Regions from separate parts of the Streptomyces sp. NPDC058001 genome, predicted to be linked through region 2. Evidence: riboswitches for the same ligand, from Rfam matches in the RefSeq annotation. Region 2 holds a riboswitch; each other region holds the start of a gene.
The links. Region 2 has a riboswitch for cobalamin ahead of ACFVT5_RS16720 (CbtB-domain containing protein). Riboswitches for the same ligand answer to the same signal wherever they lie in the genome.
Positions count from the first base shown of each region.

Region 1: it holds a riboswitch for cobalamin, as region 2 does, so the genes downstream of both, ACFVT5_RS31165 (ribonucleoside-diphosphate reductase subunit alpha) here and ACFVT5_RS16720 (CbtB-domain containing protein) in region 2, are expected to answer to the same signal.
Region 3: it holds a riboswitch for cobalamin, as region 2 does, so the genes downstream of both, ACFVT5_RS12125 (ABC transporter substrate-binding protein) here and ACFVT5_RS16720 (CbtB-domain containing protein) in region 2, are expected to answer to the same signal.

Region 1 is NZ_JBHVQT010000013.1:237,833-247,978, forward strand. Features, by position in the region: gene ACFVT5_RS31145 (GntR family transcriptional regulator) at 1-758, shown strand, start outside; gene ACFVT5_RS31150 (carbon starvation CstA family protein) at 932-3,064, shown strand; gene ACFVT5_RS31155 (YbdD/YjiX family protein) at 3,064-3,264, shown strand; gene ACFVT5_RS31160 (hypothetical protein) at 3,293-4,090, opposite strand; cobalamin riboswitch at 4,154-4,323, shown strand; gene ACFVT5_RS31165 (ribonucleoside-diphosphate reductase subunit alpha) at 4,459-6,846, shown strand; gene ACFVT5_RS31170 (ribonucleotide-diphosphate reductase subunit beta) at 6,846-7,874, shown strand; gene ACFVT5_RS31175 (hypothetical protein) at 7,886-8,050, opposite strand; gene ACFVT5_RS31180 (helix-turn-helix domain-containing protein) at 8,144-9,115, shown strand; gene ACFVT5_RS31185 (cytochrome P450) at 9,180-10,146, opposite strand, start outside.
Region 2 is NZ_JBHVQT010000006.1:270,105-280,250, reverse strand. Features, by position in the region: gene ACFVT5_RS16750 (RES domain-containing protein) at 1-539, opposite strand, end outside; gene ACFVT5_RS16745 (alpha/beta fold hydrolase) at 551-2,029, opposite strand; gene ACFVT5_RS16740 (esterase-like activity of phytase family protein) at 2,345-3,505, shown strand; gene ACFVT5_RS16735 (NADPH-dependent F420 reductase) at 3,640-4,314, opposite strand; gene ACFVT5_RS16730 (winged helix-turn-helix transcriptional regulator) at 4,413-4,802, shown strand; gene ACFVT5_RS16725 (amidohydrolase) at 4,976-6,517, shown strand; cobalamin riboswitch at 6,667-6,815, shown strand; gene ACFVT5_RS16720 (CbtB-domain containing protein) at 6,851-7,072, shown strand; gene ACFVT5_RS16715 (CbtA family protein) at 7,095-7,853, shown strand; gene metE (5-methyltetrahydropteroyltriglutamate--homocysteine S-methyltransferase) at 7,950-10,146, opposite strand, start outside.
Region 3 is NZ_JBHVQT010000004.1:517,602-527,747, forward strand. Features, by position in the region: gene ACFVT5_RS12110 (GNAT family N-acetyltransferase) at 1-190, shown strand, start outside; gene ACFVT5_RS12115 (ABC transporter ATP-binding protein) at 187-972, opposite strand; gene ACFVT5_RS12120 (FecCD family ABC transporter permease) at 969-2,036, opposite strand; gene ACFVT5_RS12125 (ABC transporter substrate-binding protein) at 2,096-3,112, opposite strand; cobalamin riboswitch at 3,369-3,496, opposite strand; gene ACFVT5_RS12130 (APC family permease) at 3,674-5,923, shown strand; gene ACFVT5_RS12135 (GlxA family transcriptional regulator) at 6,374-7,444, shown strand; gene ACFVT5_RS12140 (hypothetical protein) at 7,345-7,914, opposite strand; gene ACFVT5_RS12145 (hypothetical protein) at 8,237-8,401, shown strand; gene ACFVT5_RS12150 (DUF2637 domain-containing protein) at 8,460-8,936, opposite strand; tRNA gene ACFVT5_RS12155 (tRNA-Thr) at 9,110-9,186, opposite strand; gene ACFVT5_RS12160 (ABC transporter ATP-binding protein) at 9,405-10,146, shown strand, end outside.

The sequences.
Region 1 (10,146 bases), on a different contig from region 2:
AGGTGGGCACGTCCGCGACGGCGGACGCGGCGACAGCGGGCCGCACCGCGCGCGTACCCAAGTACTACCGGCTCAAGCGGCATTTGCTCGACATGACCGAAACTCTGCCCCCGGGCACACCTGTACCACCCGAGCGCACCCTCGCCGCCGAATTCGACACTTCGCGTACGACGGTCCGTCAGGCGCTTCAGGAACTGGTCGTCGAGGGCCGGCTCGAACGCATCCAGGGCAAGGGCACCTTCGTTGCCAAGCCGAAGGTGTCCCAGGCACTCCAACTCACCTCGTACACCGAGGACATGAGGGCCCAGGGCCTGGAGCCGACCTCGCAACTCCTGGACATCGGGTACATCACGGCCGACGACACCCTGGCCGGGCTGCTCGACATCTCGGCGGGCGGGCGGGTGCTGCGGATCGAGCGGCTGCGCCTGGCCAGCGGGGAGCCGATGGCGATCGAGACCACCCATCTCTCGGCGAAGCGCTTCCCCGCGCTGCGCCGCTCGCTGGTCAAGTACACCTCGCTCTACACGGCCCTCGCCGAGGTGTACGACGTGCATCTCGCGGAGGCCGAGGAGACCATCGAGACCTCGCTCGCGACCCCGCGCGAGGCGGGTCTGCTCGGTACGGACGTGGGGCTGCCGATGCTGATGCTGTCGCGGCACTCGCTGGACGGCGAGGACCGCCCGGTGGAGTGGGTGCGGTCGGTGTACCGCGGCGACCGGTACAAGTTCGTGGCCCGACTGAAGCGGCCCACGGACTGACCGACCGACTGACCGACCCGATGACCGGCTGACCGGCTGACCGGCTGACCGGCTGACCGGAGGGTGTCCGCCAACCGGCCTTTCGCCACGGCCGGTTCGGTGCGCGGTGTGGCGCGGGTCCTCTTCCTGTCCTACGGTCCTTCCGTCTCATCTTGGACGGGAGGACCCCCACCGTGCGTAGCACTTCTCCCCGGACCGTCGTCGTCTGGATACTCGTCGCCCTGGTCGGTGCCACCGGCTGGGCCGTCCTCGCCCTCTCCCGGGGCGAGGACGTGTCGGCGGCCTGGATGGTGGCGGCGGCACTCGGCTCGTACGCCATCGCCTACCGCTTCTACGCGAAGTTCATCGCGCGCCGCGTTCTGAAGGTCGACCGAACCCGGGCGACGCCCGCCGAACGGCTCGACAACGGCATCGACTTCCACCCCACCGACCGGCGCGTCCTGCTCGGTCATCACTTCGCCGCCATCGCGGGCGCGGGACCACTGGTCGGACCCGTACTCGCCGCACAGATGGGGTACTTGCCCGGCACCATCTGGATCGTCGCGGGGGTGATCTTCGCGGGAGCCGTGCAGGACATGGTCGTCCTGTTCTGCTCGACCCGGCGCGACGGGCGTTCCCTGGGCCAGATGGCCCGTGAGGAGATCGGCCCGTTCGGCGGCGCCGCCGCGCTGCTCGCCGCCTTCGCCATCATGATCATCCTGCTCGGGGTACTGGCCCTGGTGATCGTGAACGCGCTCGCCGAGTCGCCCTGGGGCACCTTCTCCATCGCGATGACCGTACCGATCGCCCTGCTGATGGGCTTCTATCTGCGGGTGCTGCGCCCCGGCCGGGTCAGCGAGGTCTCGCTGATCGGTATCGCGCTGCTGCTCCTGGCGCTCGTCGCGGGCCGCTGGGTCGCCGAGTCGTCCTGGGCCGAGGCGTTCACACTGGCCCCGTCCACGCTGGTGATCTGCCTGGTGGTGTACGGGTTCGTCGCCTCGGTACTGCCCGTGTGGATGCTGCTGGCGCCGCGCGACTACCTCTCCACCTTCATGAAGATCGGCACGATCGCGCTGCTCGCGCTCGGTGTGGTCTTCTCGCTGCCGACGCTGAAGATGGACGCGGTCACGGAGTTCGCCTCGCGCGGTGACGGCCCGGTCTTCGCGGGCTCGCTGTTCCCGTTCGTCTTCATCACCATCGCCTGCGGCGCCCTGTCGGGCTTCCACGCGCTGATCTCCTCGGGCACCACACCGAAGATGATCCAGAAGGAGTCCCAGATCCGGATGATCGGATACGGGTCGATGCTGATGGAGTCATCGGTGGCCGTGATGGCCCTGATCGCGGCCTGCATCATCGACCCCGGGCTGTACTTCGCGATGAACGCGCCGGCCGGGGTCATCGGCGACTCGGTGCAGTCCGCGTCGCAGGCGGTCGCCGGGTTCGGCTACACGATCTCGCCGGAGGACCTGGCCGCCGCCGCCAAGGCCGTCGAGGAAGAGTCGCTGCTGTCCCGCACCGGCGGTGCCCCGACGCTCGCGGTCGGCGTCTCGGAGATCTTCTCGAAGGTGACCGGGGACGGACTGCGGGCGTTCTGGTACCACTTCGCGATCATGTTCGAGGCGCTCTTCATCCTGACCGCCCTGGACGCCGGTACGCGCGTGGGCCGCTTCATGCTCCAGGACATGCTCGGCAATGTGTACAAGCCGTTCCGCAACATAAGCTGGAAGCCGGGGCTCGTCCTGACCAGCGCGATCGTGGTGGCGCTGTGGGGCTACTTCCTCTGGGTCGGCGTGCACGAGCCGCTGGGCGGGATCAACCAGCTCTTCCCGGTCTTCGGTATCGCCAACCAGCTCCTCGCGGCCGTCGCGCTCGCCGTCTGCACGACCCTCCTGGTGAAGTCCGGTCGGCTCAAGTGGGCCTGGGTGACCGGGGTTCCGCTGATCTGGGACGCGACGGTGACGCTCACCGCGAGCTGGCAGAAGGTGTTCTCCAGCGATCCGCGGGTGGGCTTCTTCCAGCAGCGCGCGAACTACCAGGACGGCATCGACGCGGGCAAGGTCCTGCCGCCCGCCAAGACCATGGACGACATGCACACGGTGGTCACCAACTCCACCGTGGACGGCGTCCTCACGGCCGCCCTCGCGCTGCTCATCGTGATCGTGATCGCCGACGCGGCATGGGTCTGCGTCCGGCACATCCGTAACCCTGAGGCGAGCCGGCTCAGCGAGACACCGTACGTCGAGTCCAAGCTGGTCGCCCCGGACGGCCTGTTCGCCACTCCCCAGGAGAAGTTGGAGCTGGCGGCGGAAGCGGAGCGGGTGCCGTGATGCTGGTGCGCGGAGTGCGGGTACTGCGCTGGATGCGGTGGTACGTACGGGAGTTGACGGACGAGTCAGCGTACGACCGGTATGTCGCACACGTACGGAAAGACCATCCGGACGCGCCCGCGCCGTCCCGGCGAACCTTCGAACGGGAGCGGACGGACCGTCAGGAGGCGGACCCCCGACAGGGGTTCCGCTGCTGCTGACCGCACCCCGGCGGCGCGTGGGAAGTCGTCACCCGGTACCCGGTGGCGCGGGCATGTCGTACAAGCGCTGTGCGACGCGCCGCGCCACCAGGGCCGCCCAGCGCTTCGCCTTCTCCTCGCCGGTGGCCTCGCCGACGCCGAGCAGCACCGTGCCGACCCGGGCCCACACCGTGTACCGGGGCCCGGTGCCGTCGGTGCCCAGGGTCTCCTCGCGGACCAGGATCGCCTCGTCGCCCAGTCCGCCCAGCCGCCGCACCTCGTGCCGCACGGGCGTGGCGGCCCCGTTCGAGTCGGCGTCGTACGCCGCGCAGTACGCGTACAGGTCGTACTGGAGCCGCAGATAGCGTCCGGCGTCCCGCACGGGCATCGAGATCAGCCGCTGGATCACCAGCGCATCGGGCGCCGCACCCGGCTCCCCCGCGTCCTCGGGCCGCGCCCAGGCGACGGCCGCGTCACGCGCGCTGCTCCCCCGGTACTCCGGCAACTCCTCGCGGTACGCGGTGATCCGGGGCCCGGGGTGCTGCTGGGCGCACTCCGACCAGACGCCGGGCCGGTATGCGGGGTTCGCGTCGAACCAGCCCTCGCGGGGGCCGTCGTCGTACGCCTTCAGGCCCCGGGCGAACTCCGCTCGCGGGACGAGCGCGCCGGCCAACTCCGTGTCCGTGAAGACGCGTTCCGGGTCGGCGGAAGCGTCCGCTCCGGGGGCGGTGCCGGCAGCCGCGCCGGGCGTCGTCCGTGCCGCCCCGGCGCCTCCCACGGGCCGCTCGCCGCCCCCGCAGGCCGCCGCCGTCATGGACAGTGCGAGCGCCGCCACAAGGGCCGCCACGGGCCGTCTCCGTGCCCCCACAGGCCCTCCCCACGCCGTCAGTTCCTGGCCTCCGGGACTCTATCCGACACAACATGTGGGGGTGCTTCCCGGACCCGGCACAAGATGTATGCTCATGCTCGCTGTCGCCGCAGGGGAATCCGGTGCAAGTCCGGAACTGTCCCGCAACGGTGTACTGGTCCGCATTCGCGCACCCGTGAGTCCGATGACCTGCCGACGGCGTACCCGGTCCGACCGGTCCGGGTACCGACATGACGTCCGGGCCCCGAGGAATGGGTCGGTGGACGCGGCGCGCCGCCGCACGCGGCCACGTCCGCGTGCCCCGCTCCCCCGTCCGAGGCCCAGAGCCGAGCGAGGGAGAGCTTCACGTGACCATCGCGCCAGCCGATCCGGCCTCAGTGACCGTTCCGGTGAATGCGACTGTTCCGGCGGACGACGGTCCCGGTGCCGCGCTGCTGCGCACCCTGACCGCCCTGACGGCCGACCTTCCCGGCGCCGACCCGGGACGCGTCGCCGCCGCCGCGCTCCGGGGACGCTCCGCCCGCGCGGACCGTGCCGAACTGCGGGAGCTGGCGACCGAGTCGGCCGCCGGTCTCATCTCCGAGGACCCGGTCTACTCCCGGCTCGCCGCCCGGCTGCTCACCATCGGCATCGCCGAGGAAGCCGCGTCGCAGGGCGTGCGCTCCTTCTCGGACTCGGTCGCGACCGGTCACCGCGAGGGCCTGATCGCGGACCGCACGGCCGCGTTCGTCACCCTGCACGCGAAGCGTCTCGACGCGCTGATCGACGTCCACGCGGACGACCGCTTCGGCTACTTCGGGCTGCGCACCCTGCACAGCCGCTATCTGCTGCGGCACCCGATCACCCGGAAGGTGGTCGAGACCCCGCAGCACTTCATGCTGCGCGTCGCGTCCGGACTCGCCGAGGACGACAGCGCCCGCGCGGTGGACGAGGTCGCCGCGCTCTACGGTCTGATGAGCCGCCTCGACTACCTTCCCTCCTCCCCCACGCTCTTCAACTCCGGTACCCGCCACCCGCAGATGTCGTCCTGCTATCTCCTGGACTCCCCCCTGGACGAGCTGGACTCCATCTACGACCGCTACCACCAGGTGGCCCGCCTGTCGAAGCACGCGGGCGGTATCGGCCTCTCCTACTCCCGGGTGCGCGCCCGGGGTTCGCTGATCCGCGGCACCAACGGCCACTCCAACGGCATCGTCCCGTTCCTGAAAACCCTCGACGCCTCCGTGGCCGCCGTGAACCAGGGCGGCCGGCGCAAGGGCGCGGCGGCGGTCTACCTGGAGACCTGGCACTCCGACATCGAGGAGTTCCTCGAACTGCGGGACAACACCGGCGAGGACGCCCGGCGCACCCACAATCTCAACCTCGCGCACTGGATCCCCGACGAGTTCATGCGCCGGGTCGCCGCCGACGCCCCCTGGTCGCTGTTCTCGCCGGCCGACGTGCCCGAACTGGTCGACCTGTGGGGCGACGCGTTCGACACCGCGTACAAAGCCGCCGAAGCCGCGGGCCTGGCGAGGAAGACGATCCCCGCGCGGGACCTGTACGGCCGGATGATGCGCACCCTCGCGCAGACCGGCAACGGCTGGATGACCTTCAAGGACGCCGCCAACCGCACCGCGAACCAGACCGCCGAGCCCGGCCACACCGTGCACTCCTCGAATCTGTGCACGGAGATCCTTGAGGTCACCGACGACGGCGAGACGGCCGTCTGCAACCTCGGCTCGGTCAACCTGGGCGCGTTCGTCACGCCGGGCTCCGGCGACGGCATCGACTGGGAGCGCCTGGACGACGCGGTACGGACCGCCGTGACCTTCCTGGACCGGGTCGTGGACATCAACTACTACCCGACCGAGCAGGCCGGCCGTTCCAACGCCAAGTGGCGCCCGGTGGGCCTCGGCGCGATGGGCCTCCAGGACGTCTTCTTCCGCCTGCGGCTGCCCTTCGACTCGGCCGCCGCCCGCGCCCTGTCCACCCGGATCGCCGAGCGGATCATGCTCGCCGCGTACGAGGCGTCGGCGGACCTCGCCGAGCGGAGCGGCCCCCTCCCTGCCTGGGAGAAGACACGCACCGCGCGCGGGGTGCTGCACCCCGACCACTACGGTGCCGAACTGACCTGGCCCGAGCGCTGGACGGCCCTGCGGGAACGTATCGCCACGACCGGGATGCGTAATTCACTGCTCCTCGCCATCGCGCCGACCGCGACCATCGCGTCCATCGCCGGGGTGTACGAGTGCATTGAGCCGCAGGTCTCCAACCTCTTCAAGCGCGAGACGCTGAGCGGGGAGTTCCTCCAGGTCAACGCCTATCTGGTGGAGGACCTGAAGCGGCTCGGGGTGTGGGACGCGCGCACCCGTGAGGCGCTGCGCGACGCCAGCGGCTCGGTCCAGGGCTTCGCGTGGATCCCCGCCGACGTCAGGGAGCTGTACCGCACGGCGTGGGAGATCCCGCAGCGCGGCCTCATCGACATGGCGGCGGACCGCACCCCGTTCCTCGACCAGTCGCAGTCCCTGAACCTGTTCCTTCAGACGCCGACCATCGGGAAGCTCAGCTCGATGTACGCGTACGCGTGGCAGCGGGGGCTGAAGACGACGTACTACCTGCGGTCGCGCCCGGCGACCCGGATCGCCCGCGCCGCCCAGGCCACCGCCCCCATCCCCGTACAGCAGCCGGCGCCCGACGCGGACGCGGTCGCCTGCTCCCTGGAGAACCCCGAGTCCTGCGAGGCATGCCAGTAATGACCACCGCTTCTGAACCCGCCGCCGAGAAGAACCTGCTGGACCCGGGGTTCGAGCTGACGCTCCGGCCCATGCGGTACCCGGACTTCTACGAGCGCTACCGGGACGCGATCAAGAACACCTGGACCGTCGAGGAGGTCGACCTCCACTCGGACGTCGCCGACCTCGCGAAGCTGTCGCCCGGTGAGCAGCACATGATCGGACGCCTGGTCGCCTTCTTCGCGACGGGCGACTCGATCGTGGCGAACAACCTGGTGCTCACGCTGTACAAGCACATCAACTCCCCCGAGGCGCGGCTGTACCTGAGCCGGCAGTTGTTCGAGGAGGCCGTGCACGTCCAGTTCTATCTGACGCTCCTGGACACCTATCTGCCCGACCCGGACGACCGGACGGCGGCCTTCGCGGCGGTCGAGAACATCCCGTCGATCCGTGAGAAGGCCGAGTTCTGCTTCAAGTGGATGGACTCGGTCGAGAAGCTGGACCAGCTGGAGTCCCGCTCCGACCGGCGCCGGTTCCTGCTCAACCTGATCTGCTTCGCGGCCTGCATCGAGGGCCTGTTCTTCTACGGGGCCTTCGCGTACGTCTACTGGTTCCGCTCGCGCGGGCTGCTGCACGGTCTGGCGACGGGCACCAACTGGGTGTTCCGTGACGAGACGATGCACATGTCGTTCGCGTTCGAGGTGGTCGACACCGTACGCAAGGAGGAGCCGGACCTCTTCGACGACCGGCTCCAGGAGCAGGTCACCGCGATGCTCAAGGAGGCGGTCGAGGCCGAGTTGCAGTTCGGCCGCGACCTGTGCGGCGAGGGACTGCCGGGCATGAACACCGAGTCGATGCGGCAGTACCTGGAGTGCGTCGCCGACCAGCGGTTGCAGCGGCTCGGGTTCGCCCCGGTGTACGGCTCGCAGAACCCGTTCTCGTTCATGGAACTCCAGGGTGTCCAGGAGCTGACGAACTTCTTCGAGCGACGCCCGTCCGCGTACCAGGTGGCGGTGGAGGGCTCGGTGTCGTTCGACGACGAGTTCTAGGCCGCCGGAGGTTACGCGGCCAGGTGGAGGGAGCGGTCCGGTGCTTCGGTGCCGGACCGTTCCGCCCCTCGGAGCTGGCGGTCGATCCGGCGTTCGTGCAGGAAGCCGTAGGCGGAGGGCGCGAGCAGGAGGAGGAAGACGGCGCCGACGGTCAGGTAGTCCAGGAGTGCGTTCATGCCGCTACTGTGCCGCGATCCCGACCCCACCGGCAGTGGCAGAATTGTCATACACCCTCGATTTACTGCCACCGCTGCGGCAGACTGTCCGGCATGCTGAAAAACGTGGTCGCGGTCCTGCTCGACGGGGTGCATCCCTTCGAACTCGGCGTGGTGTGCGAGGTGTTCGGCCTCGACCGCAGTGACCAGGGACTGCCGGTGTACGACTTCGCGGTGGCGTCGGCCGAGGGCCCGGTCCTGTCGACGCACGCCGGGTTCAGCCTGCATGTGCCGCACGGCCTCGAACGCCTGGAGACGGCCGACCTGATCGCGGTCACCCCGGCGGGTACGGACACCGCCCGTACGTATCCCCCGGAGCTGCTCGACGCGCTGCGCCGGGCGACCGAGCGGGGCGCGCGGGTGATGTCGGTGTGCTCCGGCGTCTTCGTACTCGGCGCCGCCGGACTCCTCGACGGCCGGCGCTGCGCCGTGCACTGGCGGCACGCGGACGAACTCGCCGTACGGCATCCGCGCGCCCGGGTGGAACGCGATGTGCTGTACGTGGACGAGGGCACCGTCATCACCTCGGCGGGGTCGGCCGCCGGGATCGACTCGTGCCTGCACATCATCCGGCAGGAGCACGGGTCCGAGGTGGCCAACGCGCTCGCCCGGCGGATGGTGGTGCCGCCGCACCGGGACGGCGGGCAGGCCCAGTACATCGAGCGTCCGGTGCCGGACGGGCCGTGCGACACCGTCGGCGAGGTCCTGGCCTGGATGGGGCGGCATCTCGACCGGGCGGTCACGGTGGAGGAGCTGGCGGAGCGGGCCCACATGGCGCCACGGACGTTCGCGCGGCGATTCCAGCAGGAGACCGGGACGACGCCGTACCGCTGGCTGCTGCGCCAACGGGTGCTGCTGGCACAGGAGTTGCTGGAGGGCACCGACGACACGGTGGACTCGATCGCCGGCCGCTCGGGATTCGGCAACGCCGCGACGTTGCGTCACCACTTTCTCCGGGTACTGAACACGACCCCGCACGCGTACCGCCGCACGTTCCGGGGTCCGAGCGCTCTGACCGCCCACTGAGCCCGTCACCCATTCCACCGGACCCAACCACTGCGGCGAGGGTCCGGCGGAATCAGCGACGGGCTCAGGCCGGACCGGCCCCCGGGACCTCTGCCCGAGCCTCTGCCCGGAGCCGCAGCCTCTTTGGCTGAAGCGTGATGCCTATCCGAGGGGTCGAGTCGGTTTCCGGCAGTACCCGCAGCCGCCAGCGCCGCGTCACCGTCGTCAGGATGATCGCCATCTCCGCGAGACTGAAGTGGTCACCGGGACACTTGCGGTTACCGACGCTGAACGGCATCATCGCCGACTGCCCCACGTCACCTGCCCGTTCGGGCATCCAGCGGTCCGGATCGAAGTCCAGATGCCGCACGAATGAACGTGGATCCCGCTGCATCGCATAGGGGCTGTAGACGATGTCCGCCCCGGCCGGAATGCGATACCCGCCCAGTTCGGTATCGGCCATCGCGCGGCGCGTCAGAATCCATACACCGGGCCGTATCCGCATCGCCTCGGTGATGACATTGCGCGTGTGCGTCAGCTTCGGCAGTGAGCCGAAAGTGACCGGTCCGTCACCGACGACGGCCGCCACCTCCGCGCAGAGCCGGTTTTCCTCTTCGGGGTGCTCGCTGAGCAAGTGGAAGGTCCACGTGAGGGTCGAGGCGACGTTTTCCGCACCGGCCACGAGGAGCGAGACCGCTTGGTCATGAACCTCTTGCTCGTTGAGCGTTTCACCATTCTCGTCCTTTGCCGCGAGCAATGCCGACAGCAGATCCCCGGGATCGGCGCCCGAAGCGCGCCGTTCGGCGATGATCTCGTCGACAAGCCGGTGCAGATCGGCCAATGCGTGCGCAAAACGCCGATTGGCAGGAAGCGGCAGTTTGTAGAACGGCCCGACGGAAAGGATCATCCGCCGGTACAGCCCGCCGAACACCTCGTGCAGCGAGCTGCTGAGCCGGTCCGCGCGCTCGTCGATCGAGTCGACCTGGAGCAGCGACCGCGCCACGATCCGTACCGCCGTGCGGAACACCTCGTCGGCGATGTCGACGGTGTCG
Region 2 (10,146 bases):
CACACCTGGTGGCCGGCCGGAAGCTTACGAACGAGCCCCAACTGGTCGACGACGGCTGACACGCCGTCGAGCATGGGCAGGTGAGACTTCCTGTGCAGGGCGATGTCGGCCAACAGCGTGAACCGTCGCTGATGTGTGACCCGATCGCGAAAGGCGGGCCATGGTTCGAGGGCGACCGTGCCCTGCTCCCCGCGCTGAAGCGGCGTACGCAGTCGCCATGAGGCGGGCCGCGCCCATGCCTGCACGGCGCGGGTCACTTGAGGGTCCAGGGCTCCCCGGCAGACGTCCTCGATCACTGCATCGGTGGGAATGCCGTGCTCGGGAATATCCAGCCGCTCGTACTTGTCAAGGACGGCCGCCATGACATTCCTGGCGAGACGGTCGAAGTCCGCGGCGATGGGCGTGATGGGATCCACCCGATCGCAGAAAGAACAGATTCCTGAGGTCAGTGACAAGCCGAGGTCGCGGCGCAGATCACCGTCGACGACATGGTTCAGGCACACCGGACGCGAGGGGAGAACCCCATCGGATGAGGGCACCGTACAACTCCCTACGTAAGCCGGTCGTACGCTTGCTTCTTCGCCTGCAGTCGGCCGTACAGAAGATCGAAGATCGTCCTGCGGCGGGTCGTGAAATGGATGTTCCAACTCGGGTCGTCGGCCAGCTCGCTCATCATCGATTCCCAGATCAACTCGAAGCTCTCCACCACACTCATCCGTCCGCGCCCCGCTCCGAAGAGTGGGAAGCAGATGGAGGACAACGAGATCCCCAACTCTTCCCTTTCCCGCCTGGCCAAGTCGAACGTGTTGTGCACGGCTCGGGGAATCGCATGAGGGGCGATTCGATAGTTGTTCGTACCGGACACGGGGGTGGCGATGGCCGCGTGATAGATCCTCTGGATGTTTCGCTTCCGCAGCGCGCCGGAAGGTGTCGGTGCCACCGTCCCCTCGGGAATGGGAAGGCCGTAACTGCCGTGGCTGCGAAGCCAGGCAGAGAGGTGCTCACCCGCGACATCCTCCAGGATCTGACCGCTCGCACTCTTCTCGGCAGCGGCCCAGCGAAGGCTGCCCGAGGTCGACGGCTTGAAGAACTGTGAGAGTTGAAGGTATGTGTTCTCCGAAGAGACCACGACGTCGATGTTCCTGAGCTGCTCCACCGGCCCGCCGTGGAGGAAGAACTCGGTCGCGTGCCGTGTCGTGCCGTTGACGGGGAGAGCAATGGGGCCGACGACTTCCAGCTCGGTCAGGACGTCGGTGGCGGAAGGGCCAGGTCGACGGTGGTGGGGAATGTCCGCGCCGGGCTGCGGCTCAGGAGGGAACGGCTCGACCAAGGCCCGCGCCAATTCCCTGCGCACCGCGTGGATGACGCGGCTGTCCGGTCCTTTCGGCTGAATGACGGTGAAGTGATCCCCCGGGAGTACGCCCGTCTCAGGGAAGAAACCGGCGGCGGAGGAGGGTACGACCACATTGTCGCTCTCGCCCGCGTAGGCGACGATGGGGATCGGGCATCGGTCCCGTGAGACATCCAGCGCCCTGACGTTGCCGTCAAGGACTCTGCGCTGAGTTTCCAGCACCGAAGTCTGTAGCGGCTTGAGTTCGCGTTCCTGAGTGTTCCGGGTCATGGGGATCAGCCCTTTGCGGGCCAGCAGGAACAGGTCCGACCCGTTATTGGGGCAAGCGAACATCACCAGTCGACGGACCTTCGCGAGATCTTTTCCTCGGCCCGCCTGCAACATGCGGGAAAGGAATCGCTGGGCAACCAGGCCGCCCTGACTGTGGGTCACGAGAACAATCCGTTCGTGCTCCGTGGTGAGGTCCTCGATGAAGCCGCGCAGACTCTCCGCCACGGTGTCCAGGTCCGGCATACGACGCAGGGGGTTCCAGGTCACCGGGCGTGTCGCGTACTCGAAGAACAGGAAGTCGAACTGGTCGGCCACGGCGGGAACCGCGGATAACTCCTGTTGCAAGGGCGTCCACGTGGCGGGTGACGAAAACAACCCATGCACGAAGACGATCGCGGCCTGACGCAAGTCTCCCCCTACAGTCGTGCCCGGCTTCAGGACATCCGCCCGGCATCATACGGAGACCTGCGGGAGCACCGCGTGCCGTGCCGACCTGATCACCGGCCTGATCACCGGCCTGATCACCGACCCGCCCTCCGTGACGGACCTCGCAGCAACCCTCGCCGTGCAGGCCGAACACGCACTCGACCGCGCCGGAAGGCACCTACCGGGACCGGCACTTCGGCCGACGTGCGAGTGGGCGGCCCTCTCACCCCGGTGCCTGTCCGCGTCACGCGGATGGGTGACTGCGCTCGGTACGGGGGACGGGCCAAGATCGACTACATGAAATCCTCCTTGATCCGACGCGCCTCCGCCGCGGCCCTGGTGCTGACGACCACGATGGCCCCCGCGGTGGCGGCCCAACCGGGCGACACCGCCGCACCCTCCCCGATCGGGGCGCAGGCGCGGTTGCTGGGCGAGAAGATCGTTCCGCACAAACTCTCCTTTCGGAACACGACAGTTGGCGGTCTTTCCGGCATCGACCGGGATCCGTGCACGGGTGAGTACGTCATGATCAGCGACGACCGCTCGGTCCTCCAGCCCGCCCGCTTCTACACCGCCAGGATCAAGGTGGACGGCGGCGGGGTGCACTCCGTCGACTTCACCGGCACCCACCCGTTCCGTCAGCCGGACGGCGCGGTCTACCCACCGGCGAGTGCCGGAGACGGCAAGGCCGTGGACCCGGAAGAGCTGCGGGTCGACCCGCGGAGCTGCCGGTACTGGTGGGCCCAGGAGGGTGACAGGCCGAAGTCGTCGAGCGACCCGGTGATCCAGCCGTCGATCCAGTTCGCCAACCGCGACGGTGCCTACCGTGGCCAGTTGCGGCTGCCGCCCAACTACCAGATCACCATGCACGAGCGGGGTCCGCGGCGGAACAAGTCGATCGAAGCCATCACGTTCGGCGCCGGGAGCCGCGTCCTCACCAGTGCCGTCGAGGGTCCGCTGCTCCAGGACGGACCGGAGCCCGACCTGAAGCACGGTGCCCTGATCCGCGTCACCCAGCAGACCCGGAACGGCGCCGTGCTGGGGCAGTTCGCCTACCCCCTGGAGAAGATCTTCGCCGAGTCCGACCCGTCCAGCCCGTGGCCCCCGGACACCGGCGTGCCCTCGATCCTCGCCTTCCCCGAGGACCCCAGCCGGTACCTCGTACTCGAACGTACCTGGGTGGCGGGCTCGGGCTTCAAGATCCGGATCTACGACGCCACCACGCGCGGCGCGACCGAGGTGCGGAACATGGACTCACTGGTCGGGCAGCGGGTCGTACCGATGCGGAAGAAACTGGTCGCGGACTTCGACGACTTGGGCCTGTCCACGGTCGACAACACCGAGGGCATGACCTGGGGCCCGACCCTGCGCGGCGGCGAACGAACCCTGCTCCTGGTCAGCGACGACAACTTCGCCGATGACGAGGTCACCCAGATCGTCGCACTCGGCATCCGCTGAGAACCAGTAAACGCGACTGGCCACCGATAACGGCAACTGGCCACCGACTGCGGCTCCATGGGGTAGGCGCCAGGTGGCGCGGCCGAGGTCGGTGGTCAGTCGGCGTTCGACGTGGCGGTTTTCGCTGGCCTCGGTCACGCGGAAGTGCTGGGCGAGACGGGCGGTGCGGTCGGTGAAGGGGCTTGCGGGATCGCGGAGTTGGGGTCGAAGCCGTTGAATGCCAGCCCGATGACGAAACCCGCGACCTCCTCAAGCTGACGGACGCGCGCCAGGGACCCCAGGACGGCCGGCGTCCCGCCGACGGCACGGACCAGTTCGCCGACGACCCGTAGCGCCGCCGGATCGTCACCGCACATCGCCACCGTCACCTGCGGCTCGCCACCGCCAGGACGTCTCACCCACTGCTCTGCGGGAAAGAGATGGAACGCCTTGACGACATGCGCGCCCGGAGCGAGTCCGGCGATGCGTCGCGCCATCGACTCATCCTGTCCGGTGAGCAACACACCGACTCCGTGTTCGACGGCATTCGTCGGATCGATCAACGGCGTCCCTGCGAGGGAGCCGTCGGACGCGCCCGCGTCGCGCAGCATGTTTTCGACGCCATGTGATGACACGGCGAGCAGTACCGCGTCGCGTCCCGTGACTGCCTCGCGTGGCGCGGCAGCGCGTACCCCATCGCCCAACCGGTCGGCGAGGTTCCGTGCCTTGGTCTGCGACCGGCCGCCGACCGTCACCTCATGTCCCGCACGAGCCCAGCCTTCGGCCAGAGCCGTCGCCAGCGTTCCCGTTCCCAGAATCCCGACGCGCATCGCCGCTCCCTCTCACACAGTGATCGTTGGACGGCCACGGTAGAGAAGGTGTGACGCACCGATCGGTGTGCTTCGGGGGCGCGATGATGGGTGGCGAGATGACTGATCACGATGCCCACCGTCATGAGTTGGTCGCCGATTGCCGACTGCGCGCGGCCACCGATCTCTTCGCCCACACCTGGGACCCCGTTGTCCTGGTCGCACTGCGCTCGGGACCGCACCGGCGCCGTGAACTACGCGTCGCGATCGGCGGGATCAGCGACAAGGTGCTGACGGACGCATTGCACCGATTGCTCGCCGGCGGTCTGATCAGCCGGCACGCGTACGCCGAGGCGCCGCCTCGGGTCGAGTACGACCTGACCGGTTTGGGGCAGAGCCTGGTCGACGGTCCGATGCGGGCGCTCGGGCGCTGGACGATCGAGCACGGCGACGAACTTCTTGAGGCACAGGAAAGCGCGGCGCCGGACGACGGCCGACGGTACGAGTGACCCGAAGTAAGGGAAGGCTAAGTTTAGTTAAGTGGATGGTCGGTTGCGGGAAGTGTGCTCGGTGTGCCCCTGGTGGGGCGGGTGGGTCGACGTGCGGCACTGACAGGTCCATGATCGTCGTCTCATCCGGCGCGGTCCTGTCGAGACCGCGTGGTGTCGCAGATGGAGGCTTCATGACGGACTTCGCAAGCGCCGCGCTCACGCTCGACCGGGTGCGGCTCGGCGCGGGTGGACCGCTCGCCCGCGTGCGCCTGGCGGACGGCAGGGTCACCCATGTCGTGACGGAGGTGGACGGGACCGGGGGACGGGCGGCATCCGCCGAGGGCGAAAGGGTGCTTGACCTCGAAGGACGCGTACTCCTTCCGGGGTTGTGGGACGCGCATGTGCACATGGCGGAATGGGCGAGTGCCCGGCACCGCCTCGACCTGTCCGGTACCGCCTCCGCGCGGGCGGTGGCCGACCTCGTGCGGGACCACGGCGGCCGGGAGCCCGGCCGCACGGTGCTCTTCGGGTACGGGTTCCGCGACGGGCTGTGGCCCGACGCCCCGCACAAGCGGCTCCTCGACTCGGCCCTGCCCGACCGGCCGACCGTCCTGGTCAGCGCCGACCTGCACGCCGTATGGCTGAACTCCGCCTGCCTCGCCCTGGTCGGCCGCGCCGACCATCCGACCGGTCTGGTCAGGGAACACGAGGCCCACGAGGTCCTGTCCGTCCTTCCCGAGACACCGGCCGATGTGGTCGACGGCTGGGTCGCGGACGCCTGCCGGGCCGCTGCCGCGCGCGGGATCACCGGTGTCATCGACTTCCAGTACGGCGACGCGGTCGGGGACTGGGAGCGTCGCTCGGCCGAGGCCACGCCCGCCGTACGGGTGTCCGCCGCCGTCTATCCGAGCCACCTGGACGCGGCCGTGAAACGTGGACTGCGCACCGGGTCCGAGATCGGCGCGTCCGGGGGCCTGGTACGGGTCGGTCCGCTGAAGCTCTTCACCGACGGCTCGCTCAACACCCGTACCGCGCTGTGCCACGACCTCTATCCGGGCCTTGAGGGCACGGACGGCGCCCACGGCATCGCGCAGACGTCACTGGACGAGTTGGTGCGGCTCATGCGCCGGGCCGCCGCGCACGGCATCGAACCGGCGGTACACGCCATCGGCGACCACGCCAACACCGTGGCACTGGACGCCTTCGACGCGGTGCGCTGCCGGGGCAGGATCGAGCACGCGCAGTTGCTGAGCCCCGAAGACCTGCCGCGCTTCGCGGAGTTGGGCGTCACGGCGGGGGTGCAGCCCCGGCACGCGACCGACGACCGTGATGTGGCGGACCGGCACTGGACCGGGCGCACCGACCGGGCCTTCGCCTATGCCGACCTGCTCGCCGCCGGTGCCCGCCTGGAGTTCGGCTCCGACGCTCCCGTCTCGCCGCTCGACCCCTGGCTCGCCATCGCCTCGGCCGTCAGCCGCACCGACGACGCCCGCCCCGCCTGGCACCCGGAACAGCGCCTGTCCGTACGGGACGCGCTCGTCGCGGCGGCCCGCGGGCGACGGCTCATCAGGGTCGGGGACGCCGCCGATCTGGTGGTCGTGGAGGTGGACCCGCTGTCGGCCGACCTGGACACGCTGCGCGCCATGCCCGTGCACGCCACGATGACGGACGGCCGGTGGACCCATGGCCCGTACCTCCATGGCCCGTACTCGCATGAGCCGGTACTGCCATGAGAGAAAGGTTCCTGACGGTGTATTCGATGGCGCGCGACGGTCGGGGTGGGCCGTCGACCCGCGTCGCGCGGCCCTGGTGGTCCTGAACGTCCAGAACCACGCCAGATGCCGGATCAGTCGGCTGGATCACACCAGGTGGCACGGTCTTGGCCAGGTACCCGCCAGGCGGTACCGTCGGTGCGATATCGACGACGGCAGGACGGAAGCCGGTGAGAATCCGGAACGGTCGCGCCACTGTGTGCCATCCCTTGTGCGAGGGGGGCGAGTCAGACCCGTAGCCGTCGTCCAGTGCACCACCGAGATGGGACGCGAACTCCCAGAGGAGGCCCCGCCATGGCGCAGCATGTCGCCCCGCCGGCCGTCACCACCCCCGCTCTCCCCGCCAAGCTGCCGATCGGCGCGATCGTCCCGTGGGCGGTTTTCTTCGGCATTCTGATGCTGGTCCTGCTCTACTTCGTCGGCGCCGAGCAGGGCGCCACCGCCGTGGTCTCCGGCGAAGACGTCCACGAATGGGTGCACGACGCCCGCCACCTCCTCGGCTTCCCCTGCCACTGACGCAAGGGAAACCGACACCTACATGAACTCCGCAACGGTAAGAAATCTCCTCGTACGCGGCATGCTCGCCGGCCTCACCGCCGGCGTACTCGCCCTGGTCGTCGCCTACTTCCTCGGCGAACCGTACGTCGACAAGGCGATCGGCTTCGAGGAGGCCCACGCCTCAGGGCACGAGCACGAGGTCGAACTCGTCTCCCGCTCCTTGCAGTCCACCGCGGGCCTGGCCACCGGTGTCCTGATCTACGGGATCGCCTTCGGTGGCATCGCCGCCCTCGCCTACTGCTTCGCGCACGGCCGGGTCGGCCACTTCGGTGCGCGGGCCACCGCGCTGTTGCTGTCCGGCTGCGCCCTGCTCGCCGTGTACGTCGTGCCGTTCCTGAAGTACCCGGCCAACCCGCCCGCGGTCGGCAACGGCGACACCATCGGCAAGCGGACCACCCTGTACCTGCTGATGGCGCTGCTCAGCGTCCTGATCGCCGTGGCCGCCACCCTGCTCGGCAAGCGGCTCGCACCGAAGCTGGGCACCTGGTACGCCACGGTCACCGCGGTGGCCGCCTTCGCCCTCGCGATCGGACTCGCGTACGCGTTCCTGCCCGTCATCAACGAGGTTCCCGCCGACTTCCCGGCCACCGTGCTGTGGCGGTTCCGGGTCTCCGCACTGGCCATCCAGATCACCCTGTGGGGCGGATTCGGCCTGGTCTTCGGGGAGTTGGCCGAGCGGCTGCTGAATCCCAAGCCCGCGACAGTCACTGCGGGCCGGACGGTCGCCGCGCCCCACTGACCGAACGCCACCGTACGAGTGAGGACTTGCGGAACCGGGGAGGGAGCCGAAGACCCCTCCCCGGCCGGTCCCGTCGTAAGGACGACGGTCCAGTCGTCAGGACGCGGGGAGTTCCGCGCGGACGGTGCGGGCGGCGGTGACCAGGTTCTCCAGTGCGGCGCGGGTCTCGGGCCATCCACGGGTCTTCAGGCCGCAGTCGGGATTCACCCACAGCCGTTCGGCGGGAATGGCCTTGAGTCCGATCCGCAGCAGTTCGGCCGCCTCCTCCGTACTCGGCACCCGCGGCGAGTGGATGTCGTACACCCCGGGTCCCGCCTCGCGCGGGTAGCCGTGGGCGGCGAGTTCGCGGGCGACCTGCATGTGCGAGCGGGCGGCCTCCAGGCTGATGACATCGGCGTCGAGGTCGTCGATGGCCTGGACGACGTCCCCGAACTCGGCGTAGCACATATGCGTATGGATCTGCGTGGCCGGACGCACGCCACTCGTACTGAGCCGGAACGCCTCGGTGGCCCACGCCAGGTAGGCCGGGCGGTCGGCCGTGCGCAGCGGGAGCGTTTCGCGCAGGGCGGGTTCATCGACCTGGATCACCGAAGTCCCGGCCGTCTCAAGGTCGTTGACTTCGTCGCGTAGCGCGAGGGCGACCTGGCGGGCGGTGTCGCCGAGGGGCTGTTCGTCGCGGACGAAGGACCAGGCGAGCATGGTGACCGGGCCGGTGAGCATGCCCTTGACCGGGCGATCGGTGAGGGACTGGGCGTACGTCGTCCAGCGCACCGTCATCGGCTCGGGCCGCGAGATGTCGCCGGCCAGGATCGGCGGACGGACATAGCGGGTGCCGTAGGACTGCACCCAGCCGTGCTGCGTGGCCAGGTATCCGGTGAGCTGTTCGGCGAAGTACTGGACCATGTCGTTGCGTTCGGCCTCGCCGTGCACCAGGACGTCCAGACCGGTCTTCTCCTGGAAGGAGATCACCTCCTGGATCTCCGCCCTGATGCGCTCCTCGTACCCCGCGGTGTCGATACGTCCGGCCCGCAGGTCGGCGCGGGCGGTGCGCAGTTCGCCGGTCTGCGGGAAGGAGCCGATGGTGGTGGTCGGCAGCAGCGGCAGGCCGAGATGGGCCCGCTGGGCTCCGGCCCGTTCGCCGTACGGCTCGGACCTGTGGGCGTCGGCCTCCGTCACGGCGCCGGCACGGGCCCGTACCGCCGGGTCACGCGTGATCGGCGAGCCCGCCCGGGAGGCCAGGTCCGCGCGGTTCGCGGCGAGTTCGGCGGCGATCGTGTCGGTGCCCTGCGCGAGACCCTTGGCCAGGGTGACGATCTCGGCCGACTTTTGGCGGGCGAAGGCGAGCCAGCGCAGGATCTGCGGCTCGATGTCCCGCTCCAGTGCCGAGTCGAGCGGCACATGCAGCAGGGAGCAGGAGGCCGACACGTCGACCCGGTCGGCGAGGCCGAGCAGGGTGCCGAGTGTGGACAGGGACTTCTCCAGGTCGTTCACCCAGACGTTGCGGCCGTTGACCACGCCCGCGACCAGGCGCTTGTCGGGGAGTCCGCCCACGGCGGCCAGGGCGTCCAGGTTGGCGGCGGCCTCGGTGAAGTCCAGGGCGAGACCGTCGACCGGAGCCTTGGCCAGCACCGGCAGCGCGTCGCCGAGCCGGTCGAAGTACGAGGCGACCAGGAGCTTCGGCCGGTCAGTGAGACCGCCCAGCTCCCGGTAGGCGCGTGTGGCGGCGTTCAACTCGGCCGGGGTGCGGTCCTGGACGAGGGCGGGCTCGTCCAACTGCGCCCATTCCGCGCCGGCCGCGCGCAGATCGGCGAGGATCTCGGCGTACACCGGCAGCAGCCGGTCCAGCAGGGTCAACGGTTCGAAGTCCGTCGGCGCGCCCGGGGCGGGCTTGGCCAGCAGGAGGTAGGTGACCGGACCGACCAGCACCGGACGGGCGCTCAGCCCGAGGGCGAGGGCTTCCGTCAACTCGGCGACCTGCCGGGTCGGGTCGGCCGTGAACACCGTGTCCGGGCCCAACTCGGGCACAAGATAGTGGTAGTTGGTGTCGAACCACTTCGTCATTTCCAGCGGCGCCACGTCCTGGGTGCCCCGCGCCATGGCGAAGTAGCCGTCCAGGGCGTCCGCTTCGACGGCGGCGCGATGGCGGGCGGGAATGGCACCGACCATGACGGTGGTGTCGAGCATGTGGTCGTAGTACGAGAAGTCACCGGTCGGCACCTCGTCCATACCGGCGTCGGCCAGCTCCCGCCAGGTGGCGCGACGCAGTCCGGCGACCGTGGCACGCAGGGCGTCG
Region 3 (10,146 bases), on a different contig from region 2:
CGTGTTGACGGCGCTCGAAGAGGCCGCGTACCCGCACGCCACCCTCTGGGTCCTGGAACGCAATGAACGCGCCCGGCGCTTCTACGAGGCCGCCGGCTGGCACGCGGACGGCACGGCCGTCATCGACACCACCGGCGGAGCCCCCCTCAACAAACTCCGCTACCGCCGCCCGCTCCGGACGGATCGCTAGCCGGAGAGCAGCGTCACCTGGGGCACACCCGTGCGCGGGTGCGCGGTGATGTCCGCCTCGACCCGGTACACCTCCGACAGCAGCGCGGGGGTCAGGACCTCCGCGGGAGTGCCCATGGTGACCACCCGGCCGGCGTCCAGGACACAGAGCCGGTCGCAGAACGTCGCGGCGAGATTGAGGTCGTGCAGCGCGACGACGGCCGTGACACCGAGGCGGCGGACGAGCCGGAGCGCGTCCAACTGGTGCCGCAGATCAAGGTGGTTGGTCGGCTCGTCAAGGACCATCGTCCCGGCCCGCTGGGCAAGCGCGCGGGCGATCAGGACGCGTTGCTTCTCACCGCCCGACAGCCGGTCGAAGGGCGCGTCCGCGAGGTGGGCGGCGTCGAGTTCCGTCAGCGCGGCCGTGACGAGGGCGCGGTCGTCGGAGTCGTCGCCCTCGAAGGGGCGTTTGTGCGGGGTACGGCCCATGGCGACCACCTCGTACACGGTGAGTTCGAAGTCGCCCGCGTGGTCCTGCGGTACGGCGGCCAGTCGCCGGGCCAGGCGTTTGCCGGGCGTCCGCCAGACATCGGCGCCGTCCACGAGGACCCGCCCGTACGTGGGGCGCAGCGCGCGGTACACCGTCCGCAGGAGGGTGGATTTGCCGGCGCCGTTCGGACCGACCAGACCGACCACCTCGCCCGGAGCCACCGCCAAGGACACCTCGTGGACGAGGGGCCGGCCGTCGACGACCACCGAGACGGCGTCGATGTCCAGCGTGCCGGGTTCGAGTGAGTCCGTCATACCGACCTCCCGCGCATCAGCCAGAGGAAGAACGGGCCGCCGACCAGCGCCGTGAGAATGCCTACGGGAATCTCCTCGGGCCTCATCAGCGTGCGCGCGGCCAGATCGGCGGCGATCAGGAACGCGGCGCCCAGCAGTGCGGCGGCCGGCAGCGCACGGCGATGGTCGGCGCCCACCAGGAGCCGTACGACATGCGGCATGATCAGGCCGACGAAACCGATCTGGCCGCTGACCGCGACGATCGTGCCGATCATCAGCGCGACCAGCGTGAACAGCGCGGCCCGGAAGCGGTGCACGTCCAGGCCCAGCGCCGTGGCCGCCTCCTCCCCCGCGAGCAGCAGATTCAACGGGCGGCAGACACCCAGCAGTACGGCGGTGCCGAGCAGCACCGCGCCCGCCGGAATCCACACCATCGTCCAGGTGGTGCCGGCCACCCCGCCGAGCATCCAGCGGAGCGCCGACTGCGTCTTGTGCGGATCGTTCGAGGTGACGATGAGGAAGCTGGCCACCGCCGACAGCACCTCGGCCATGGCCACGCCCGCCAACACAAGCCGTACGGTGGTCATCCGGCCGCCGGAACGGGCGAGGAAGTACACCGCGATCAGCGCCGCCAGCGCACCGCAGAAGGCGGCGATCGGCAGCGAGAACGCACCGAACAGCGTCAGGTTGAAGACCAGGACGAGAACCGCGCCGACGCTCGCGCCGGAGGACACGCCAAGCAGCATCGGGTCGGCGAGCGGATTGCGGACCAGCGCCTGCAACGCCATACCGGCCACCGAAAGACCCGCCCCGACCACCGCGCAGAGCAGCACGCGGGGCAGCCGGACATCCGTGACGATGGTCTCGCGCGCCGCCGACCAGGTCGGTTCGACCAGACCGGGATGGACCTGGTGGAGCAGGATGCCCCAGACGTCCCCCGCCGGAATGCCGATCGAACCGGCCGCGATACCGAAGGTCGCCGCGACCAGCACGAGGGCACCGAGCCCGGCCAGGACCAGGGGGTAGGGAATCCGACGACGGCGGTACGTGGGTGCCGAAGCCGGTACGGGTATGGGTACCGGCACCTCGGTCGTCCCGGCCGCCCCGGTCGTCTCCCCCACTCCGGTCGTCTCGCTCGCTCCGGTCACCGGAAGCGTTCCGGATGGAGTTGCCGGGCCAGCGACTCCACCGCCGCGGGTACCCGTACGCCCAGCACGGTGGACGACAGGGGCAGCACCGCGAACCGCTCGTTCTTGATCGCGGGCACATCCCGCAACGCCGGGTTGGTGAGCAGGAACTTCTTCTTCTGCTCGACGGTCTGGTCACCGTAGTCATAGATGAGGATGACGTCCGGCGCCCGATCGGCCACCTGCTCGAACGACACATCACCGAACGCCTTGTCGACGTCGGCGAAGAGGTTCGTCGCGCCGGCCCGCTCGATCATGGCGTTGCCGATGCCCGTACCGCCCGCGGTGAAGGCGGTCTTGTCGCCGCTGTCGTACACGAAGAGCTTGACCGGATCCACGCCGTCGAGGCGGCCGTCGACTCCGTCCAGCGTGGTGTGCAGCGCCTTCACCTGCCGCTCGGCCCGCTCCGGGACGCCGAAAACCTTGGCGACATCCCGGATCTCCTTGTCCACCATGGACATCGTCACGGCCCCGGACGCACAACTCTCCCCATTCAGCCGGGTGTTGATCCCCGCCTTGGTGAACGTGTCCCGGCTGCGCCCCTCCTTCTCGTCGAAGGTGGACGCGAAACCGCCGTACACGAAGTCGGGTTCGGCGGCGAGCAGCGCCTCGTAGGACGGGTACTCCTTGGCGAGCACCTTGATCTTGTCGTACGCGGGTCGGTACGCGGGGAGGACCGCGTCGTCGAGATAGCCCGTACCGATCACCGACTTCTCCAGACCGAGGGCGAGCATCACCTCGGTCGCGTGCTGGTTCAGCGAGACCGCGCGCCGGGGCGGTCGCTCGTACGTCGTCTTCACACCGCAGTTGGAGACGGTGACCGGGAAGCCCTTCACGGCCGGTCCCTCCGCGTCGCCGGATTTCTCCCCGGCGCTTCCGCCGCAGCCGGATGCCAGCAGGACCGAGGCCAGGAGCAGGGGGAGCGGCAGGCGCAGGCGCCGGGGCAGGGAGAGCGAGCGTATGCCCGTCGTCATGGGACGGTTCCTCTCAGGGCGGAGGGGGGTTCCGGCGGTCATCGCGCGTCCCTGGACGAAGGGCGGGCCACACGGCACGGGCACAAGCAGGGGCACTGGCACGGGCACGGGCACCAATGGCCCCGGCGGTTTCGCGGCGATCGGTTTCGCGGCGATCGGTCTGTCGGCGGTCCCGTCCCCGGGTTGCCTAGCAGGCATGCCGAACCACCCTCCTCCAGGGAAATCCGCCCTGGGTTCATCGAGGTGGCGACCGCGTGAGTCTCCTGGCTCTCGGGTCGAGGCTCGTCCCGGCCTTCCCACCCGTTTCCGGGCAGTGGCCTCGTATGGGACTCGCTCGCCGATCACAGTGGCGGGACCGCGCCGGATTCACACCGGCTTCCTCGTCCGCCGTCGCCTTGTCGCCGAGCATCATCGCACCCGGCGCACACGCCCCGTCATCCGGCCATGGCTCCCGGCTCCCGGCTCCCGGCTCCCGGCTCCCGGCTCCCGGCTCCCGGCTCCCGGTCCGGCCTACGGCATGTCAGGACGCCCGCGTGACCTTGATCGACCACACTGCCGCTCGTGACCGAAACATCCGGAGGTCGGGACGCGGCGTCGGCGGGGCCGCCCGGACCCGCCGCGCGACTGCTGGAACTGGACGAGGAACAGCAACGCGCCCTGCGCCAGGTGGGCCGCGAGTGGGGTGAGGTGTCCGCGCCGCCCGAGACATGGCGTCGCGCGCTGCCCGTGGACCCCGACCTGGGGAAGTTCCCGCCGCGGGCGCAGCTCCAACCCGCCCGGTTCGGACGTCTGGTGGCCCTGACGCCCTTGGGGGCGCGTATGCCGGGCGAGCAGATCGACGAGGAGGAGGAGCCGCCCGCCGGGCGGCTGGGGCGCGCCGGGGCGTGGAGCCGGCGGATCCTCCTCGGTACACCGCTGAAGAGTTCCGCCCTGGTGTCCGAGCGGATGCGCAAGCTCGTCGCGCTGCCCGTGCTGTCCGCCGACGCGCTGTCGTCGGTCGCGTACGGTCCCGAGGCGATGCTCGCGGTCCTCGTGCTCGCGGGCACGGCGGGGCTCGCGTACTCGTTCCCGATCTCCGCCGCGATCGTGTTCCTGATGCTGGCGGTCGGCCTGTCGTACCGGCAGACGATCCGCGCGTACCCGCACGGCGGTGGCTCGTACATCGTGGCCGGCGACAATCTGGGCCCGGTGGCCGGTCTGGTCGCCGCGGCGGGTCTGATGACCGACTACGTGCTGACCGTCGCGGTGTCGATCGCCTCGGGCGTGGCGGCCATCACCTCGGCGATTCCCTCGCTGGCCTCGGACACGGTGCTCATCGGCGTCGTCGTGATCGTCGTTCTGCTCGCGGGCAATCTGCGCGGTATCCGGCAGGCGGGCGCGCTGTTCGCCGCGCCGACGTACGCGTTCATCGTCGCGATGTTCGCGCTCATCGTGGCCGGGCTCGTCGACTCGGCGGGGACTGACTTCCGGCCGCAGCCGACCCCGGCGGTCACAGCCACCGAGGGCGCGACGCTGTTCCTGATCATGCGGGCCTTCTCGTCCGGCGCCACCGCGATGACCGGTATCGAGGCGATCTCCAACGCGGTACCGGCGTTCAAGCCCGTCGAGTGGCGGCAGGCCCGTACGACGCTGACCTGGATGGTCGGGCTGCTCATCGCGATGTTCGCCGGGATCATCGTCGTCATCCATCTCACCGGTGTGGTGCCCAGCGGCAAGGAGACGATCCTCTCCCAACTGGCGCACCTCAGCTTCGGATCCGGCTGGATGTACGTCTTCGTGCAGGCGGCCACCGCGGCCGTGCTGCTCCTCGCCGCGAACACGGCGTACAACGACTTCCCGCGCGTACTGTCCCTCCTGGCGCGGGACGACTACGCGCCCCGGACCTTCATGCGCCTGGGCGACCGCCTCGCCTACAGCAACGGCATCATCGTCCTGTCGCTGGCCGCCGCCCTGGTCTTCGTGGCGTTCAACGGGCAGACGGGGGCGCTGATCCCGCTGTACGCGGTCGGCGTCTTCCTCGCCTTCACGCTCTCGCAGGCCGGGATGGTCGTGCACTGGTGGCGGCTGCGGGACCGGCACTGGCGCAAGAGCATGTGCTTCAACGCGGTGGGGGGTCTCCTGTCGGCCGTGGTGTTCATCACCGCGGGTATCAGCAAGTTCACCTCGGGCGCGTGGGTGGCGATCGTCGCCGTCGGCCTCTTCCTGCTGGTGACGCTGCGGATCCGCCACCATTACGCGACGGTCCGGGAGGCGTTGCGGCTGCGCCCGCACACGGTGGAACTGCCGGCACCCGGCGCGGAGGGCCCGCCTTGCGTACCGGTGCGCCATGACGAGCCTCCGGAGGGAACCGAGAAGGGCGGGGACAAGGGAGACAAGGGGGACAACGGTGAGAACGAGGAGTCGCCCGAGGAGATCCGGAACCTGTCGGTCGTCGCCCTCGCGACCCTCGACCTGGCGGGCATGCGCGCCCTCGCCTACGCGGCGTCACTCCGGCAACCGGTACTCGCCCTCCACATCAGCCTCACGCCCGAGGAGGCCGAACGGGTGCGCGCGTACTGGACGTTGTGGGGCGACCACCTCCCCCTGGAGATCGTGGTCTCCCCCTACCGGGCGACCGTCGCCCCCCTCGTCCACTACATCGAGGCCCTGCACCGCCAGCACCCCGACCTCACCCTCACGGTGATCCTCCCGGAACTCGTCACCCGCCACCGCCGCCACCAACTCCTCCACAGCCGCACCGCCACCCGCCTGCGCCGGTCCCTGCGCCCGGTCCCGAAAATCGTGATCACGACGGTGCCGTTCCATGTGTAGGCGTTCGGTGAGTAGGCGTGCGTAGCTGATGGGTGATCCCATCCCCGTCGCTACTAGCTGTGGACTCTTCGCATACCGGGGAAGGCGGCGTGATGATCAATGAGCGGATACGGGCGGCCGGGCTTGAACGGGGATGGCTGACCCAGGGGAAAGGCGCCGCGGAAGTAAGCCGCGCCGGCCGCGCAGCCCCGGGTGACGGTCGTTTCGAGGTCTCCGAGCGCACGTACCGCGGGTGGGAGTCCGCAATCCCGGGGTGGCCACGGCAGGACTGCGTAGCGGCGCTGCGGACGGCATTCGGCACCGGGCCTGAACTTCTGGGCTTTACAGTCACGGCAGCTGTAGTTCGTGATCTTACGGTTCGGTGATCATCCGACCGCGGTGGTCAACCAGCCGCAGCAACATCTCCCGACTCCGTGGTCGCGGCTTGGTCGGTCGCAGTACGGTCATCGCATGGACGAGCACACAGCCGTGGTCGTCGTCGGCTATCCCGGCGCAGAGCTGCTCGACATCGCCTGCCTGACCACGGCGTTCGACTATGCGAACCGAGCTGGAGCCACGCCGGCCTATCGGGTGCGTGTGGTGACACCGGCAGGTCGGCCGATCGGCTGCCAGTCCGGACTGACACTGCAGGCGCAAGGCGCCCTTGAGCGGCTTCGCGGACCGGTGGACACGGTCGTCGTGTCGGGCGGTGAGGGGCACGAGGCGGCCGCTGCGAACAGCGGACTGGTCGCGCATGTCCGCCGGCTGGCGCATGTGGCCCGACGTGTCGCGTCGGTGTGCACGGGCGCCTCGGTACTCGCCGCGGCCGGACTGCTCGACGGTCGTCGCGCCACCACGCACTGGCTGTTCGCCGACCTGCTTGCCGCCAGCTATCCCGCGGTCCGCGTGGACCCGGCGCCCATTTACATCCGCGACGGCCGCGTGACAACGGCGGCCGGGGTCAGCAGCGCGCTGGACCTGGCGTTGGCGTTCATCGAGGAGGACCACGGCGGGGAGCTGGCCCGCCAAGTGGCACGTGGCCTGGTCACATACCTCCAACGACCGGGAAACCAGGCACAGATGAGTATGTTTGTCGCCGCTCCGGCCCCAGCCAACGACCTGATACGCGAGGTGGCGGCGATGATACGCAACGCGCCGGACGCCGACCTGCGGATCACCGCGCTCGCCACCCGCGTCGGCGTGAGCGAACGCCACCTCACCCGTCTCTTCCTCGCCCACACGGGGCAGACCCCGGCCCGCTATGTGCGTCTCGCGCGGACCGAAGCCGCCGCGCGTCTCCTCGCGTCGAGCCGGCTGTCCCTGGCTCGGATCGCCGCCCGCTGCGGCTTCACGTCCGCCGAGACGCTGCGCCAGGCTTTCGTGGCCCGGTACGGCGTCACGCCCTCGCACTATCGGGCCTCCCAGGTGAGCAAGCCGGTCGGTCAGGCCACCGCCACCACAACGGCGCCAAACCCCAACGGCACGTCCAGCAGCATGCAGAACTCGGCCAACGACTTGGGCACCACCTCATTGCGCAGGTAGTGGAGCAGATCCCATGCGGCGTGCGCCACCAGCACCAGCCCGGCCAGCGCCAGTCCGAGCCGTGGCGCAAGGAAGAGCGCGGCCACCGCTAGGCAGCCGTACCCGAGCAGGGCGACGGTCTGCGCGGTGAGAGCAGGGCGGGACACGCGTGTGACCAGGCCGACGACAACGAGCGTCAGGGCCGCGATCCCGACACCGCCCCACCACACCAGGCCGGCCAGTTCGCTGACGACGACCACTGCAGAGCCGCCGGCGACTCCGGCCCAGGCCATCCACGGCCGGTTCAACGCCGCCGCGCCGAGGTAGCAGAGCGTGGCCACGCACAGCACGATCGCCACCGATTCCCGCTGAACGCCGGTGGCGAGCTGGAAGACAGCGGCCGCCAGCCCGAGCGCACTCGGCCAGCGGTACAGGACAGCGTGTCGGCCGCGTGCTTCAGCAGTCGCGGCCACGGGTTTCGCAGTTGTCATGCCGACGACCGTGCCCGCCACGCGGCCGCCGCGTCGAGTCCACACCGATCAGCGGTCCGGAATCCTGGGAAAGCTGTCAGCCAGACCCGTACGCGGCGTCCAGCCGCACGGACACAGCAGTTGCGGTTCTTGATCACGCTGGTCTCGTCACGTCGTCGCGGCGGAGGCGACGTTGTTCCAGTGGCGGTGTGCGTCGGTCGCCCGGTGCTGGTGTTGGCGTCGCCACGCGGACCAGTGCGGCAACTCGTGGCCCCGTCGCTCCACCCCAACGACAGCGCGACAGCTGTCTTGGAACCCCTGGGGGGAGGTCTCCCTCGCCGACATGCAGCTCGGCACGACCTTGTCCAGCCTGATCGGACGGATCACCGACGACACCCCCGATATCCTCGGTATCTCAGGGACGTTCGGTCAGCACGACCTCATGGTCGAACTGCTCGACGCCGCGTACGCGCTCGCATGCGTAGGCCGCACGGACACTCTGGTCTGACTCCGCACCCCTTCACGGAACGCCTCGCGCCGCCCGCTCAGGACGCTGGTGGCGGACATCAACTGCACGGTGCCACCCCGCGTAGCTGCCCGGACGGGGTACTCCCGGTGGCGAGGGGACAACGGGCATGGAAGGGCCATGGCCGTTCCTCGAATGGCAGACCACGGCGTTGAAGGCGTGGCGGAGAGGTCATCGCAACTAGCTCCGGGAGGGCTGGATTCGACCTGTCCGTCGCCAGCGAGCAAGGACCGCGCCCGTAGTTATTGGTGCCCGCCGCCCGGTCGAGTTCCGCACCCGTCGGCGTACCTCCCTCGGCCCGCCGCCGCTGGATGCCCAGCAAGAACGCCATCCAGACCATGCTCCGCGTCCGGCGGCCGGTCTGATGGGCGGGCTTCAGCAGGCCGACCGTCGCGAGCAGCAGCAGACCGTCGACGGACAGCGGCCACAGCGTGGCGCTGGTGCCGTCGGCCCCGCCCTGAAAGGCGAAGGCTCGCTGATGGATGTAGGAGGCGTACGCGGCCACAGACGCGACCACCAGGGCACAGCCTCGCCGCACCCATTGCTCAAGACCAACAGCCCGAAAAACGCCCACATCGGACTTTCTGGGCGCGGTCACTGTGGATCACCGCCCCTGCGGCGGGGCTTCGGCAGCCGAACCGTCGCCGAAACCACCAGCTCACGGGCCTGCCCACGAGTTGTCCACGCAGTTGGAGCCCCCTGTCGGATTCGAACCGACGACCTTCGCTTTACAAGAGCGGCGCTCTGACCAGCTGAGCTAAGGAGGCGTTGCCCGAGCAGTGTACCCAGAGCCGGGAGCGGTCCCGACGGGAATTACGTCGAAGTTCACAGGGTCCCGGCTACTGACAGATCGGGTGAACGCCAGGTAGCGTCCAGAGTCGGTCCACCCAGGTGGACTACACCACTGCGGAACACCCCGCGGTGGCTCACCTTCTTTACTCGGATCGTCCGGCACGTTCCTGCCGGTGAAGGGGGCTTCACAGCCATGGCAACTGTCTCGTTCGACAAGGCGACCCGGATCTACCCGGGCTCCGAAAAGCCCGCCGTCGACGGCCTGGAAATCGAGATCGAGGACGGCGAGTTCCTCGTCCTGGTCGGCCCGTCCGGTTGCGGCAAGTCGACCTCGCTCCGCATGCTGGCCGGCCTGGAGGACGTCAACGCCGGCGCCATCCGCATCGGTGAGCGCGACGTCACGCACCTCCCGCCGAAGGACCGGGACATCGCGATGGTGTTCCAGAACTACGCGCTGTACCCGCACATGACCGTCGCCGACAACATGGGCTTCGCCCTGAAGATCGCCGGCGTCAACAAGGCCGAGATCCGCCAGAAGGTCGAGGACGCCGCGAAGATCCTCGACCTCACCGAGTACCTCGGCCGCAAGCCGAAGGCGCTCTCCGGCGGTCAGCGCCAGCGCGTCGCGATGGGCCGCGCGATCGTCCGTGAGCCGCAGGTGTTCCTCATGGACGAGCCGCTGTCGAACCTCGACGCCAAGCTCCGTGTCTCGACCCGTACGCAGATCGCGTCGCTCCAGCGCCGCCTCGGCGTCACCACCGTGTACGTCACCCACGACCAGGTCGAGGCCCTGACCATGGGCGACCGGGTCGCCGTACTCAAGGACGGGCTGCTCCAGCAGGTCGAGTCGCCGCGCAACATGTACGACAAGCCCGCCAACCTCTTCGTCGCCGGCTTCATCGGCTCCCCCGCGATGAACCTGGTCGAGGTCCCGA